2 regions of the Aeromicrobium phoceense genome follow, and region 1 is predicted to be linked to the other one. Evidence: riboswitches for the same ligand, from Rfam matches in the RefSeq annotation. Region 1 holds a riboswitch; the other holds the start of a gene.
What was found. Region 1 has a riboswitch for cobalamin ahead of H1W00_RS10655 (VWA domain-containing protein). Riboswitches for the same ligand answer to the same signal wherever they lie in the genome.
Positions count from the first base shown of each region.

Region 2: it holds a riboswitch for cobalamin, as region 1 does, so the genes downstream of both, H1W00_RS04825 (energy-coupling factor transporter transmembrane component T) here and H1W00_RS10655 (VWA domain-containing protein) in region 1, are expected to answer to the same signal.

Region 1 is NZ_JACEOG010000001.1:2,202,657-2,209,692, reverse strand. Features, by position in the region: gene cobM (precorrin-4 C(11)-methyltransferase) at 1-430, opposite strand, end outside; gene cbiE (precorrin-6y C5,15-methyltransferase (decarboxylating) subunit CbiE) at 427-1,635, opposite strand; cobalamin riboswitch at 1,706-1,850, shown strand; gene H1W00_RS10655 (VWA domain-containing protein) at 1,898-3,898, shown strand; gene cobO (cob(I)yrinic acid a,c-diamide adenosyltransferase) at 3,898-4,512, shown strand; gene H1W00_RS10650 (bifunctional hydrogenobyrinic acid a,c-diamide synthase/histidinol phosphate aminotransferase CobBC) at 4,509-6,929, shown strand.
Region 2 is NZ_JACEOG010000001.1:1,019,186-1,026,221, reverse strand. Features, by position in the region: gene H1W00_RS04845 (ROK family transcriptional regulator) at 1-855, shown strand, start outside; gene H1W00_RS04840 (hypothetical protein) at 965-1,606, opposite strand; gene H1W00_RS04835 (ECF transporter S component) at 1,603-2,418, opposite strand; gene H1W00_RS04830 (ABC transporter ATP-binding protein) at 2,415-4,016, opposite strand; gene H1W00_RS04825 (energy-coupling factor transporter transmembrane component T) at 4,013-5,155, opposite strand; cobalamin riboswitch at 5,230-5,365, opposite strand; gene H1W00_RS04820 (hypothetical protein) at 5,374-6,219, opposite strand; gene H1W00_RS04815 (prenyltransferase/squalene oxidase repeat-containing protein) at 6,216-7,036, opposite strand, start outside.

The DNA of each region.
Region 1 (7,036 bases):
CGGTCGAGCGCGCCTGGGTGCGGGTCAGCACGACGGACTGAGCGACCTCGGGAACCGTCAGCTCGGCGCCCACGATCGCGGCCGCGGCCGCGTAGGCGGGCACCCCGGGCGGCACGTCCCACGGCACCTGCGCGGCGTCGAGCCGGCGTGCCTGCTCGTGCACGGCGGAGTACAGCGACGGGTCGCCCGAGCAGAGCCGGACGACCTCGAGGCCCTCCCCGTGTGCACTCACGAGGTGCTCCGTGATCTCGTCGAGGTCGAGGTGCTGCGTGTCGATCAGGCGGGCGCCCTCACGGCAGTGCCCCAGGACCTCGGCGTCGAGATAGGTGCCCGCGTAGAGGCACACATCGGCGGTTTCCAGCAGGCGCACGGCGCGCAGGGTGAGGAGGTCGGCGGCACCGGGGCCGGCCCCGACGAAGTGGACGGTCATGAGTCTCCCTTGGTGACGGACCACTGGCTGACGGCGCGCGCGGGCGTCCAGCCGGTGAAGGATCCGAGCGGCTCGGCGCGCTCGACGTGCAGGCGGACGAGCTCGCCGCCGTGGCGACCGTACCGCTCGAGCAGCACGGCCTCGGTCTCGGCGGTGACGCCGTGGACGACGAGGCGGCCGCCGGGCCGCAGGGCGTCCCAGCAGCTGTCGAGGACCCCGTCGACCGTCGCTCCCCCGCCGACGAACACCGCGTCCGGCCGGTCGAGACCCTCGAGCGCCTCGGGAGCCGAGCCCTCGACGACCCGGAGCCCGGGGACTCCCAGGGCGTCGGCGTTGCCGCGGACGAGCGCGACGCGGTCGGGTCGTGGCTCGACGGCGATCGCCCGGGCACTGGGCCACGCGCGCATCCACTCGACGCCGATCGAGCCGCTGCCCGCGCCCACGTCCCACAGCAGCTGGCCCGGAGCCGGCGCCAGCCGGGCGAGTGCACTGGCGCGCAGGTCGCGCTTGGTGATCTGGCCGGCGTGCTCGAACGCGTCGTCGGGCAGGACTCCCCCGGCCGCCCAGCCCGGGCCGGAGCCGCGAACCTCCACGGCCAGCAGGTTGAGGCGGGGCACGTCGGTGATGTCCCAGCCTTGCGCCGTCGACGTGGCCCGCGACTCGTCGGTGGAGCCGAGGTGGCCCAGCACGACCAGCTCGGAGTCGCCCCAGCCCAGGTCGGTGAGCAGCGTCGCCACGGCCGCGGGGGTGGTCTCGTCACTCGACAGCACCAGCAGCCGCCGCCCGGCGGAGAGGGCCGGGACGACGAGCCGGACATCGCGCCCGACGACGCTGACGACAGTCACCGACTCGGCCGGCCAGCCCATCCGCGCCCGGGCCAGCGCGACCGACGACACCGCCGGGACGACGGTGACGCGGTCCGGACCGAGCAGCTCGAGCAAGGTGGTGCCGATGCCGGACACGAGCGGATCGCCCGACGCGAGGACGACGACCGGCTCGCGCGCCTCGTCCAGCAGGGCGGGGAGCCGCTCGCGCAACGGCGAGGGCCACGCGACCCGGTCCTGCCCTGCAACCGCAGGGATCGCGTCGAGGTGGCGCCGCCCGCCGAGCAGGGTGGCGGCGGCCCTCACGAGCGACCGTGAGGACTCCGGCAGGCCCTCCCAGCCGTCGGCCCCGACTCCGACGACGGTCACGTGCGCATCCATGGTCGAGCACCCTAACCCGCCGGGTCCGCAGGTCGGGCCCCCTGCCCGAGGCCTGCCGGCGGCGTCTAGGGTGTGGTCGAAGGTTCGAGGTGCCCCACGGCCGATGGCCACGGGGAGAATCTGGGAAGCCGGTGAGAATCCGGCACAGGGCCCGCTGCGGTGACTCAGGCACAGACCTGGGAAGTCCGAAGACCGGCCTCGATCCGACCCGCGACGCTGCCCGCGTCGCGGACCGTCATGGCAGATCGAGCGGGAGCCCTACATGCCAACGCAGTACCCCTTTTGTGCCGTCGTCGGCTCCGACGACATGACCCTCGCCCTCACCCTCGTCGCGATCGACCCGCTCATCGGCGGCGTCCTCGTGCGTGGCGAGAAGGGCACCGCCAAGACCACCACCGTGCGCGGACTCGCCGACGTGCTGCCGCCGGTCCGCGCCTACCGGGGTGATCGGTTCTCCATCGATCCGGCGGACCCCTCCGCCGTCTCCCCCGACGGACCGTTCGACGCCGGGACGCCCGTCGACGAGCGCCCCGTGCGGCTCGTCGAACTGCCCGTCGGTGCGAGCGACGACCGCGTCACGGGCTCGCTGAAGCTCGACTCGGCACTGCGCGACGGCGTGGTCGAGTTCGAGCCCGGTCTGCTGGCCCGCGCCCACCGCGGCCTCCTCTACGTCGACGAGGTCAACCTGCTGCACGACCACCTCGTCGACCTCCTGCTGGACGCCGCCGCGACCGGCCGGGTGAGCGTCGAGCGCGACGGCGTCTCGGTCGAGCACGCGTCGCGGTTCGTGCTCATCGGCACGATGAACCCCGAGGAGGGCGAGCTGCGCCCGCAGCTGCTCGACCGGTTCGGCCTGACGGTCGAGGTCTCGGCGCCGCGCGAGCCCGAGCTGCGCGTCGAGGTCGTGCGACGCCGACTCGCGTTCGACGCGGACCCAGCCGCCTTCGCGGCCGCGTGGGCCGACGAGCAGGACGCGCTGCGCGCACGCCTCGAGTCCGCCCAGGAGCTCATGGGCGACGTCTTCCTCGACGACGACGCGCTCATCACGATCGCCGAGATCTGTGCCGCGTTCGACGTCGACGGGCTGCGCGCCGACCTCGTCACCGCGCGGACCGCCGCGGCTCACGCGGCGTGGCAGGGGCGCACCCACATCACCCGCGAGGACGTCCGCGTCGCCGCGCGGCTCGCCCTGCCGCACCGCCGCCGTCGCAACCCGTTCGACGAGCCCGGCCTCGACGAGGACCGCCTCGACGACCTGCTCGGCGACGACGAGCCCGACCCGGGACCCGACGACGACGGCCCGGGTGGTCCGGACGGTTCGGGCTCGGATTCCCCCCAGGACGGTCCCGAGGACCAGCGCCCGGCAGACGCCCCCGACGCCTCCCCGAACCAGGACGAGCAGCAGCCGCAGCCGGCCGGCGCCGGCTCGGTCGCCGCGGCCGGGGACCCCACCCGGGCGCGACTGCTCGTGGTCCGCGGCACCGGCGAGGGACAGTCCGGGCGACGCTCCCGGGCCCGCACGCCGCAGGGCCGCGTCGTGGGCCAGCGGCCCGATGCGGCGTCCGGTCGCCTCCACCTTCCCGGCACCATCGCCGCGGCCGCCCCGCACCAGCGGAGCCGCGGTGGACTGGTCGACGGGCGTGGCCTCGCGCTCTCGCCGTCGGACCTCCGCCGCGCCGAGACGGTCGGTCAGGAGTCCAACCTCGTGCTGCTGTGCGTCGACGCCTCGGGCTCGATGGCCGCCCGGCGCCGCATGGAGCAGGTCAAGACCGCCGTGCTCTCGCTGCTGCTGGACGCCTACCGGCGCCGCGACAAGGTCGCCCTCGTGACGTTCCGTCAGCACACCGCCGAGGTCGTCCTGCCGCCCACCGGCTCGGTCGACGTGGCGTCGCGTCGCCTGGCCGAGCTGCCGGCCGGCGGTCGCACCCCGCTGGCGGAGGGCCTCGAACGCTCGGCGGAGATCCTGCGGCGCGAGGCGCTGCGCGACCCGTCCCGGCGCCCGCTGCTGGTCGTGGTCACCGACGGTCGCGCCACCTCCGGCGCCGATGCGCTCGGCCGGGCCCACCGGTCCGCCGCGCACCTGGCCGCCACCGGCCTCGACAGCGTCGTGGTCGACTGCGAGACCGGCCGCTTCCGGCTCGGCCTGGCCGCGCAGCTGGCCGGTCACCTGCGCGCCGAGCACGTCCCGCTCGGCGAGGTGACGGCCGACGGCCTGACGGATGTGGTCCACGCCGCCACCTCCTCGCGCGAGGGAGCAGCCTGATGCCGCAGGGCAAGCCGCTGACCGTGCCGGACGACGGCCTCACGACGCGGCAGCGACGCAACCGACCCCTGCTGATGGTGCACACCGGCAATGGCAAGGGGAAGTCCACCGCGGCGTTCGGAATGGCGATGCGGGCGTGGAACCAGGGCTGGGACGTCGGGGTCTTCCAGTTCGTGAAGTCGGCAAAGTGGCGCATCGGCGAGCAGACCGTGCTCGAGCGCCTCGCCCGGCTGCACGAGGAGACCGGCGAGGGCGGGCCGATCGAGTGGCACAAGATGGGCTCGGGCTGGTCGTGGAGCCGCAAGGGCGGCACCGAGGCCGACCATGCGGCCGACGCGGCCGAGGGCTGGGCCGAGGTCAAGCGGCGGATCCACGCCGAGCGCCACCGGTTCTACGTCCTCGACGAGTTCACGTACCCGATGCAGTGGGGTTGGGTGGACGTCGACGACGTCGTCGAGACCCTCGGCAACCGGCCGGGCACCCAGCACGTCGTCGTGACGGGCCGCCGCGCCGACCCCCGGCTGGTCGAGGTGGCCGACCTGGTCACCGAGATGCAGCACGTGAAGCACCCGATGGACGTCGGGCAGAAGGGCCAGCGAGGCATCGAGTGGTGAGCCTCCCGCGCCTCGTCGTGGCGGCTCCGGCCTCCGGGCACGGCAAGACCACGGTGGCCACCGGGCTCATGGCGGCGCTGGCCGGACGAGGCCTCGCCGTCTCCGGGCACAAGGTCGGACCAGACTACATCGATCCCGGCTACCACGCGCTGGCCACGGGTCGTCCCGGTCGCAACCTCGACCCGCACCTGACGGATCCGTCGCTCATGGTGCCGCTGCTCCTGCACGGCGCCCGGGGTGCCGACGTGGCGGTGGTCGAGGGCGTGATGGGCCTGTTCGACGGGCGGATCGGCGGCGACGGGTTCGCCTCGACCGCCCACGTCGCGACCCTCACGGACTCCCCCGTGGTTCTCGTGGTCGACGTCTCGCACGCCTCGCGCAGCATCGGCGCGGTGGTGCACGGGATGGCGGGCTTCGATCCGACGGTGACCATCGCGGGCGTCATCCTCAACAAGGCCGGATCCCCGCGGCATGCCGCCGAGGCCGCCCGCGCCGTGGAGTCGACCGGCATCCCGGTCCTCGGAGTCCTGCACCGTGACGACGGCGTGAGCGCGCCGTCCCGCCACCTGGGGCTCGTCCCTGCCGAGGAGCGCGACGAGGCCGCCGGGGCGCTGGAGCGCCTGGCCGGCCAGGTCGCGGCGCACGTCGACCTCGACGCCGTCCTCGAGCTGGCACGGCAGGCGCCCACGCTCGACGCGCAGCCGTGGGACCCGGCCGCGCACGTCCGGCCGAGTGGCGCCGACTCCCCCGTCGTCGCGGTGGCCGCGGGCCGTGCCTTCACCTTCCGCTACGCCGAGACCACCGAGCTGCTCGAGGCCGCCGGCTGCACCGTGGTGCCGTTCGACCCGGCGCGTGACGCCCACCTCCCGGCCGGTACCCGCGGCCTCTACCTCGGCGGCGGCTTCCCCGAGGTCCACGCCGCCGCCCTGAGCGCGAACGCCAGCCTGCGGGCCCACCTGCGTGAGGCCGTGCTCGACGGCGTGCCCACCGTGGCCGAGTGCGCGGGCCTGCTCTACCTCTGCCGCAGCGTCGACGGCCACCCGATGGTCGGCGCGCTCGACGCCGACGCCGTGATGACGCCCCGCCTCACGCTCTCCTACCGGCGTCCCGCCCTGGCAGCCGACCAGCTGCTCGGCCCGGCCGGCACGACGGTGACCACCCACGAGTTCCACCGCACCACCGTCACTCCGGTCCACGGCGACCGTCCCGCCTGGACGGTGGACGACCACGCCGTCGGCTTCTCCGGTCCGACGTTGAGCGCGTCGTACCTCCACGTGCACTGGGCCGGCCACCCCGGCCTGGCCCAGTCGTTCGCGGACGCCGTGCACTCCGCCGCTCCGGTCGCCTCGGCCCCTGCGCCGACTCCACCCGCAACGGCCACCGGAGCATCGCTGCCGCCCGTCACCGACCCCCTCCGTCATCACGGCGACGTCGAGGCGTCCGACGGGCTGCTGGACCTGGCCGTCAACGTCAGCCGGCTGCCCCGTCCCGCGTGGCTCGAGCAGGCGCTCCGCGACGGCGTGGCCGGATCGGCTTCCTATCCCGAGTCCTCCGCGGCGCACGTCGCGGTGGCTCGACGTCACGGTCGTGAGGTCGACGAGGTGCTGGTCACGGCGGGTGCTGCCGAGGCGTTCTCCCTCATCGCCCGTGCGCGCCGCTGGCGGCGACCCGTCGTCGTGCATCCGCAGTTCACCGAGCCGGACGTCGCCCTGCGGGCCGCCGGTCACGTGCCGGGTCACGTCCTGTGCCGCGCCGAGGACGACTTCGCTCTCGACCCGGGCGCCGTGCCCGACGACGCCGACCTCGTGGTCGTGGGCAATCCGACGAACCCGACCGGGCGCCTGCATGCGGCGTCGACGCTGGCGTCCCTGTGCCGGCCAGGCCGCGTCGTCGTTATCGACGAGGCGTTCATGGACTTCGTGCCGGGCGAGCCGCAGACGCTCTCCTCGCGGGCCCTGCCCGGCCTGGTGGTCGTCCGGAGCCTGACGAAGCTGTGGTCGATGCCGGGGATCCGCGCCGGCTACGTGGTGGGCGACCCGGCCGTCGTCGCCGACCTGCGCGGCCAGCAGGCGCCCTGGTCCGTCGGCACGCCGGCGCTCCATGCCGTGGTCGCCACGGCAGGTCCCGACGCTGCGGCCGAGGCGGAGCGCCGCGCCCGGCTGGCCGTCCAGCACCGCCGCGTCCTCGTCGACGGACTCGCCGAGCTGAGCGTCGACGTGGTGCCCTCGGACGCTCCTTTCGTGCTGGCACGCCTCGGGCGGGGAACGCACGCACGGCTGCGCGGTGCGGGCATCGCGGTCCGACGCGCCGACACCTTCCCCGGCCTCGACGACTCGTGGGCGCGCCTCGCCGTGCGCGAGCCCGAGGCCACCCGTCACCTGCTCACCACGTTGGGAGTCCACGCCGCATGGAACTGAACGTCGCCGGGCGCTCCGTCCTCGTCCTCGATGGCAACGAGACGGTCGTCCCCACCATCGCCGGACTGCTGCGCGAGAACGCGAAGGTCACCGTCGGCGCCCCCACC
Region 2 (7,036 bases), 1.2 Mb from region 1:
GACGGCCCCGTGCCCGTCCTGCGTTGGGTGACCGCGACCGTCGACCGCCTGATGCTTCAGACCGGCCGCCCCCGCACGGACCTCGCCGGCATCGGCATCGGCCTGCCCGGCCCCGTGGAGCACTCGACCGGTCGCGCGATCAACCCGCCGATCATGCCCGGGTGGGACCGGTTCGACGTGCCGCAGTTCGTCCGGCGCTCGTTCGACGTGCCCGTGCTCATCGACAACGACGTGAACATCATGGCGCTGGGCGAGCAGGACACCCAGTTCCCCGACGAGGACGACCTGATCCTCATCAAGGCGGCCACGGGCATCGGCGCGGGCATCATCGCCGGCGGCGAGCTCCAGCGCGGCGGGCAGGGCACCGCCGGGGACATCGGGCACATCCGCGTCTCCCGCGGCAGCGACGTGCTGTGCCGGTGTGGCAACGTCGGCTGCCTCGAGGCGCTGGCCGCCGGGCCCGCGATCGCGCGGGTGCTGGACCGGCCCGGGGTGACCACGGCGACCCACGTCGTCGACCTCGTCCGCTCCGGCGACCTGGCCGCGATCCAGGCGGTGCGCCAGGCGGGCCGCGACATCGGCGACGTGCTGGCGATGATCGTGAACTTCATCAACCCGTCGGTGGTGGTGATCGGCGGCGCCCTCGCCGAGGCCGGCGAGCACCTGCTGGCCGGCATCCGCGAGGAGGTCTACCGGCGCTCGCTTCCGCTGGCCACCGAGCACCTGCGCATCGTGCCGTCGGTCAGCGGCGAGCAGTCCGGCGTCCTGGGCGCCGCGGCCATGGCGATCGCGCACGTGCTCTCGCCCGAGGCGATCGAGCAGGCCAGCGCCGAGTTGCTGGCCGCCGCCGACTGACGCCGAGTGGCGCAAACCGGGGTCACGAGGGGCGCAAGAACGCCCGCCACTCGGCGAGTGGCGGGCGATTCTGCGCCACTCGCGGTTCCGGTGGGCGAGTGACCGGGGGTCAGTCGCGGCGGCGGCGCGCGACGACGAAGGCGGCCACGGCCACCAGCAGGGCGGCGACGATCGCGATGGGCAGCGCGACCGTGGCGAGGGAGGACGACTCATCGTCGGTCACGGCCTGGTCGCCGTGGTTCTCGTGGTCCGCGACCTCGGCATCGGCACGCGTGGAGGCGTCGGCGGCGGCGTCGACCGGGACGTTCTCGCCGTCGGCCATCAGGTGGTACCTGAGCGCGATGAAGTCGCCCGGGACGAGCTCGTACTCCTGCAGGCCCACCGAGGCGTAGCCCCAGTCCTGGCCCTCCTGGGCCACCAGGAACGCCCAGTAGCCCGGGCCGTTCAGCGCGTTGCCGCACTTCTCCTGCTCCGGTGCCGGCAGTCCGTCGATGCGGCACACCATCGGCATCGCACCGCTCGTCTCCGCGGTCTCGACGCCGGCGGCGTTGAGGGCCTCGAGGCCGGTCGTGCCCACGGCGTCCTGGGCGCACACGACCCGGTCCTCGCCGTCGAGCGAGCCGAACTCCAGCACGATCGGGACGTCGCCGGCCGCCTCGCAGGACTCCTCGGCGGTGGCCGTCGTCGGCAGCGCGACGACGCTCGCCGACAGCAGGGTCACCGCGGCGAGGCGGGCGAGCAGGCTCTTCATGTGGACTCCTTGGAGAGGTACCGGGCGCGCCGGGCGGCGCGCCTCAACGTGGCCAGGACGGCCGGCCCGAGCACGAGCACCAACACGCAGTTCGTGATCGCGCGGCCGAGGTCCCAGCCCCAGAACGAGGTGAGCAGGGTGAAGACGAGGAAGCGCTGCAGGTTCTCCAGCACGGGGTCGCCCGGCACCATGGCCAGCGAGTCCTCCGCGCCGGGGATCGCGATGCCGAGGGTGAACGGCCAGGACGACAGGTTCATCAGCAGCCCGTAGGCGAACGCCGCGATCACCGTGTAGACCGCGAGCACGGCGATCTCCGACCGCCCGGTGAACCGCCGCGGCAGCAAACCGGCGCCCATGCCGACCCACGCCGCGCACAGCATCTGGAACGGCAGCCACGGCCCCACGCCGGAGGTGAGCAGCGCCGACGCGAACAGGCTCGTGCACCCGAGCACGAAGCCGAAGCCCGGCCCGAAGACCCGACCGCCGAGGATCAGCAGGAAGAAGATCGGCTCGACGCCGGCCACGCCCGCGCCGAGGGGCCGCACGGCGGCGTTGATCGCGCTCAGCACCCCCAGCATCGCGAGCGCCTTGGAGTCCAGGCCGCCCTCGGACAGCTCCGCGATCACCACCAGGACGACCACGGGCATCAGCACCATGAAGATGAAGGGCTGGTCCACACGGGTCTGGTCCGGCGCGGGCGCGAAGATCAGCGGCCACAGCAGCATGAGCAGCCCCGCGACGCTGGCGGCGCCGAGCACGAGCGCGGACCGCAGGGTGACCGGGACGGCCTCGGCGGATCGCAGGCCGCTCACCGGACCACCTCCGTGGGCAGCGCGGCCGACACCTCGTCGACGGTGAGCCAGTCGTGACCGAGCACCTTCGACACCTGGGGCGCGAAGGCGGGCGACTCCGCCAGCACCGTGCGGACCGGCCCCGTGGAGACGATCTCGCCCTCGGCCATCACCGCGACGGTGTCGGCCACGGTGGCGACGAACTCCACGTCGTGGCTGGACACGACGATCCCGCGACCCTCGGCGGCGAGGTCGCGCAGGATCGCCGCGAGGGCCGCCTTGCCCGGGTAGTCGAGGCCGCGGGTCGGCTCGTCCAGCACGACCACCGCGGGGTGGGCCGTGAGGACGATCGCCAGGACGAGGGCCAGCTTCTGCCCCTCCGAGAGGTCGCGCGGATGACGGTCGCCGGGGATGCCCGGCGCGAGACGGTCGAGCAGCGCGCGGCAGGTCCCCGGGTCGACGACGGACTGGTCGTCGGCGGCGGCGCACTCGCGGTCGACGGTCTCGAGGTACAGCAGGTCGGAGGAGGTCTGCGGGACCAGGCCGACCAGCATCCGCGCCTCGGCCGGGCGCACGTCGCCCGGGTCCACCCCGTCGACGTCGACGACGCCCGCGGCCCGCGCGCCCGTGCCCTGCACGGCCCAGAGCAGCGAGCTCTTGCCCGACCCGTTGCGGCCCATGAGCGCGACGACCTCACCGTGGCCGACCTCCAGGTCGACCTCCTTCACGGCCGCGAAGCGCCCGTACTGCACGGTGATCCCCCGCGCTCGCAGCGCCGGCGGACGCTCGAACGGCACGTGAACGGGCGGCGGACCGAGCCGCGAGGCGAGCGGCCTCACCCGGCGCCGCGCCTCACGGACGGACAGCGGCAGCGGGCTCCAGTCGGCGAGGCGTCCGAGGTGCACGAGCGGCGGCGCGACCGGCGCGTCCACGAGCAGGGCCGCCGTCTCGCCGATGCGGACCCGGCCGTCCTCGACCACGACGAGCCGGTCGGCGAACGGCACGACGCGCTCCATCCGGTGCTCCGCGACGACGACGGTGAGCGCCAGGTCGTCGACAAGGCGCGCGATCGTGGCCAGGACGTCCTCGGCCGCGGTGGGGTCGAGCGCCGAGGTGGGCTCGTCGAGCACGAGCACGCGCGGGTGCATCGTCAGCACCGAGCCGATCGCGACGCGCTGCTGCTGGCCACCCGACAGCGAGCGCACCGAGCGGCGCCTCAGGTCGGCGATGCCGAGCAGGTCGAGCGTCTCCTCGACGCGGCGACGCATCGTCTGCGGGTCGAGGCCGAGGTGCTCCATGCCGTAGGCGAGCTCCTCCTCGACCACGTCGGCCACGAAGCCCGAGGCCGGGTCCTGCGCGACGTAGCCCACGAGGTGCGCCAGCTCGCGCGGCGGCCTGCCGAGGACGGACGAGCCGTCGATGCGGATGTCGCCGCCGAGCGTGCCGCCGGTGAAGTGGGGCACGAGGCCGTTGAGCATCCCCAGCAGCGTCGACTTGCCCGAGCCGGTGCGGCCGGACACCAGCACCAGCTCGCCCTCCTCGATCTCGAGGGTGACGTCGCGCAGCGTCGGGTCCTGGGCGCCGTCGTACCAGAAGGTCACGTCGCCGAACGAGATCATGCGTCCTCACCCCCCACCTGGTCGTGGGCGACGGGCGCCTGCGGGGCGACGAACACGGGCAGGATGCCGATGGCGACCACCGCGAGCGACAGCACGCTGAGCGGGGGCCAGCCCGGGACGTCGGGGTAGATCACGGGGATCTGCTGCGTCGACAGCGCCTTGAGGCCGATCGCCACGGCCACGCCGGACGCCGCGGTGAGGTACTCGGCCGCCTGCCAGGCGATGGGCCGGTAGCGGGTGCGGTGCACCCGGCGGCCCGCCGACCGCAGGGCCAGCACCGCGAAGACCAGGCCCACGGCCAGCATCGGGTAGGACAGGAAGCGCGGGGCCGTGCCGTCGAGGTAGCCGTAGGTGCCCACGCTGAGGCCGAACAGGCCCACCAGCATCAGCACCCCCGTGGCGAAGCGGTCGCGAGGCGCGACCGTGCCGGAACGGCCGTAGCCCCGCGCGTCCATCCCGGCGGCGAGCGTCATCGAGCGGTCGAGGGCGTCCTCCAGCACGGGGATGACGATGCGGTGCATCGCGCCGGTGCCGCGGCTCGCGTCACCGCGCAGCTTGCGCGCGCGGTTCACCCGGCGCACGCTCTCGGCCAGCTGGGGGAAGACCGAGACGGCGACGACCAGGGCCGCGCCGACCTCGTAGAGCGCCGGCGGCGCGGCGGCGAGCAGCTTCTTGGGGTTCGCCAGGGAGTTCGCCGCGCCGATGCAGATGATCAGCGTGGCCAGGCGCATGCCGTCGTAGAGGCCCAGCAGCACCTCGTTGACCGTGACGTCACCGAGCAGCTGGACGCCCCGCGCCACCTCGGGCAGCGGGATCTCGGGCAGGCCGAACAGCACGGGGTCGCCCGGTGCCGAGCCGCCGCCGAGCAGGATGCGGAAGACGACGCGCATCACCACGATCAGCAGCCCGAAGTACAGGTAGTAGCGGAACGACAGGGCCCACGGGGCGTCGCCGCGGCACGCCGCCACCACGAGCGCCGCGATCGCGACGATGACCAGCAGCAGGAAGGGGTTGAGCGTGAACGACGCGCCCGCCGCGAGGCCGAGCGCCCACAGCCACCACGCGCCGGGGTGCAGCTCGCGCCGGGGACGCCCGGTGGCTGGGCTCCTGACGGGGGTGGAGTCGACGACGGCGGTCATCCGGTCCCCTTCCCCGCGGTACGGGGGCGAGGTCCACGAGGGCGATCGCCCACCCGTCGTTGCGCGACAACATGTGGTGGTGGCCGTCCGGCGCGGGTTCCCGGCTCACTCCGCCGGGTGGGGCGGGGCTCACGGTTGCGGCACAGCACCGGAATCTCACCGGTTTCCCCTGGGCCGGACGTTGGTCCAACGCCCGCGAGTCTACTCCCCCGCGACCGTCAGCCGGACCGGCGTCGGTACCACGTGACGCCCCCGGCAGCGGCCAGCAGCACCACGACGCCGGCTCCCGCGACCAGGGCGGCGGGCGACGTCGAGTCGGACCCGGCCTCGGCTGCCGTGGGCTGGACCGCGGGCGCACCGGCGACCGGCTCGTCCCCACCGGAGGTCGTCGGCGCCTCGGTGGTGGGCGTGGCACTGGACGACGGCGTCGCCGACGGGGTCGGCCCCGACGTGGCCGGCGAGGTCCCCGCGGACGGGGTCGCCGAGGCGCCGGGGACGGCCGCCTTCGGCGCTGCGGTGGCGGTGGTGCGCTCGGTCGAGCCCTTCGGACGCGGCTTGTCCTTCGCACCCGGCTTCGACGTCCCGGAGGTGGGACGCGTCGTCTCCCGGGTCGGCGCCGGTGCGACCGCTGGCTGCACCGACGGCCACGTCCGCGAGGACGAGGTCTGGAACACGAACGCGACGGAGCCGCCCTGCGGCACCTTCAGCGAGGAGGCACCCACGCTCGCGTAGGCCCAGCCGGACTTCCCGTCCGAATAGAACAGCGCCCAGTAGGCGTCGCTCGGGGAGGCCTCGACGCAGGGGTCCGACGCGGGCGCACCGTCGACACGGCACACGAATCCCGGAGCGCGCGACGCGTAGGTCAGCCGGTGGCCGGCGTCGGTGAAGTTGCTCGCGGCACGGCCACCACCGTCGGAGTCGCACCCGACGCTCGAGCCCACCACGACCGTGACGCCCTGGCTGCCGCTGCACGCCGCGGCCTGGGCCGGTGCGCTGAGGGACGCGGGTCCGGCGGCGACCCCGAGGAGGGTCGCCGCCAGGACACGACGGAGCAGTCGGCTCACTTGACGACCCGGAAGACCCTCACGCCGTTGCGCTCGGCGTAGGCGCCACGGACGATGACCTTGACCTTGCCCGTCTTCCGGCCCACCTTCAGGCGGTACGTGTACGTCCCGCTCTTCGACGCGACGCCGCGCTTGACCAGCTTGCCGCGGTAGTAGACGCGCACCGGCTCGGCGGCGGCGAGGCCGCGCACGACGACCTTCTGCACCTTGGCGCGGCGCACCTTGGACTTCGACGAGACCCGCAGCTTCTTGGCGGCCAGCACCTGGACCGACGTGGTGGCGACCGTCCGGCCGGTGGCGTCGGAGACAGCGACCGTGCGACGGGCGGTGCCCTTCGGGACACGGAGCGTGAAGGTGGCGCGGCCCGCGGCCGGCACGACCTTTCGGGCGGTGGAGCCACCGGCGACACGCGCCGTGCTGCTCCAGCCGGCGGCGAGACCGCTCGCGGTGACGTTGACGGTGCCGCCCGAGCGGGCGAACCGCGGCACGGCCGCCGCGGCACGCGGCGACGAGAGCAGCGCGAGGGCCGGAGCCGCCTGCGTCGAGGCGCGGATCCACTGGTCGATCGCGAGCTCGTCGATGCCGTCCGCGGTGCCCGCGGTCAGGGCCGCCCGGTCGTAGGCGATCGCGCCGGTCTCCGAGGCGAGCTTCCCGCCCGTGGCCTCGGTGACCTGGTGGCGGGCGATCCACGAGGCGGCCTTCGTCGCCTCGGCGGCACGACCCGCGCGGCTCAGCGCCACGGCGGCCAGGCCGGTGCTGTTCGTGTTGGGGACGCCGTTGCCGACGAAGGAGCCGTCGGCCGCCTGGGCGGCGGCGA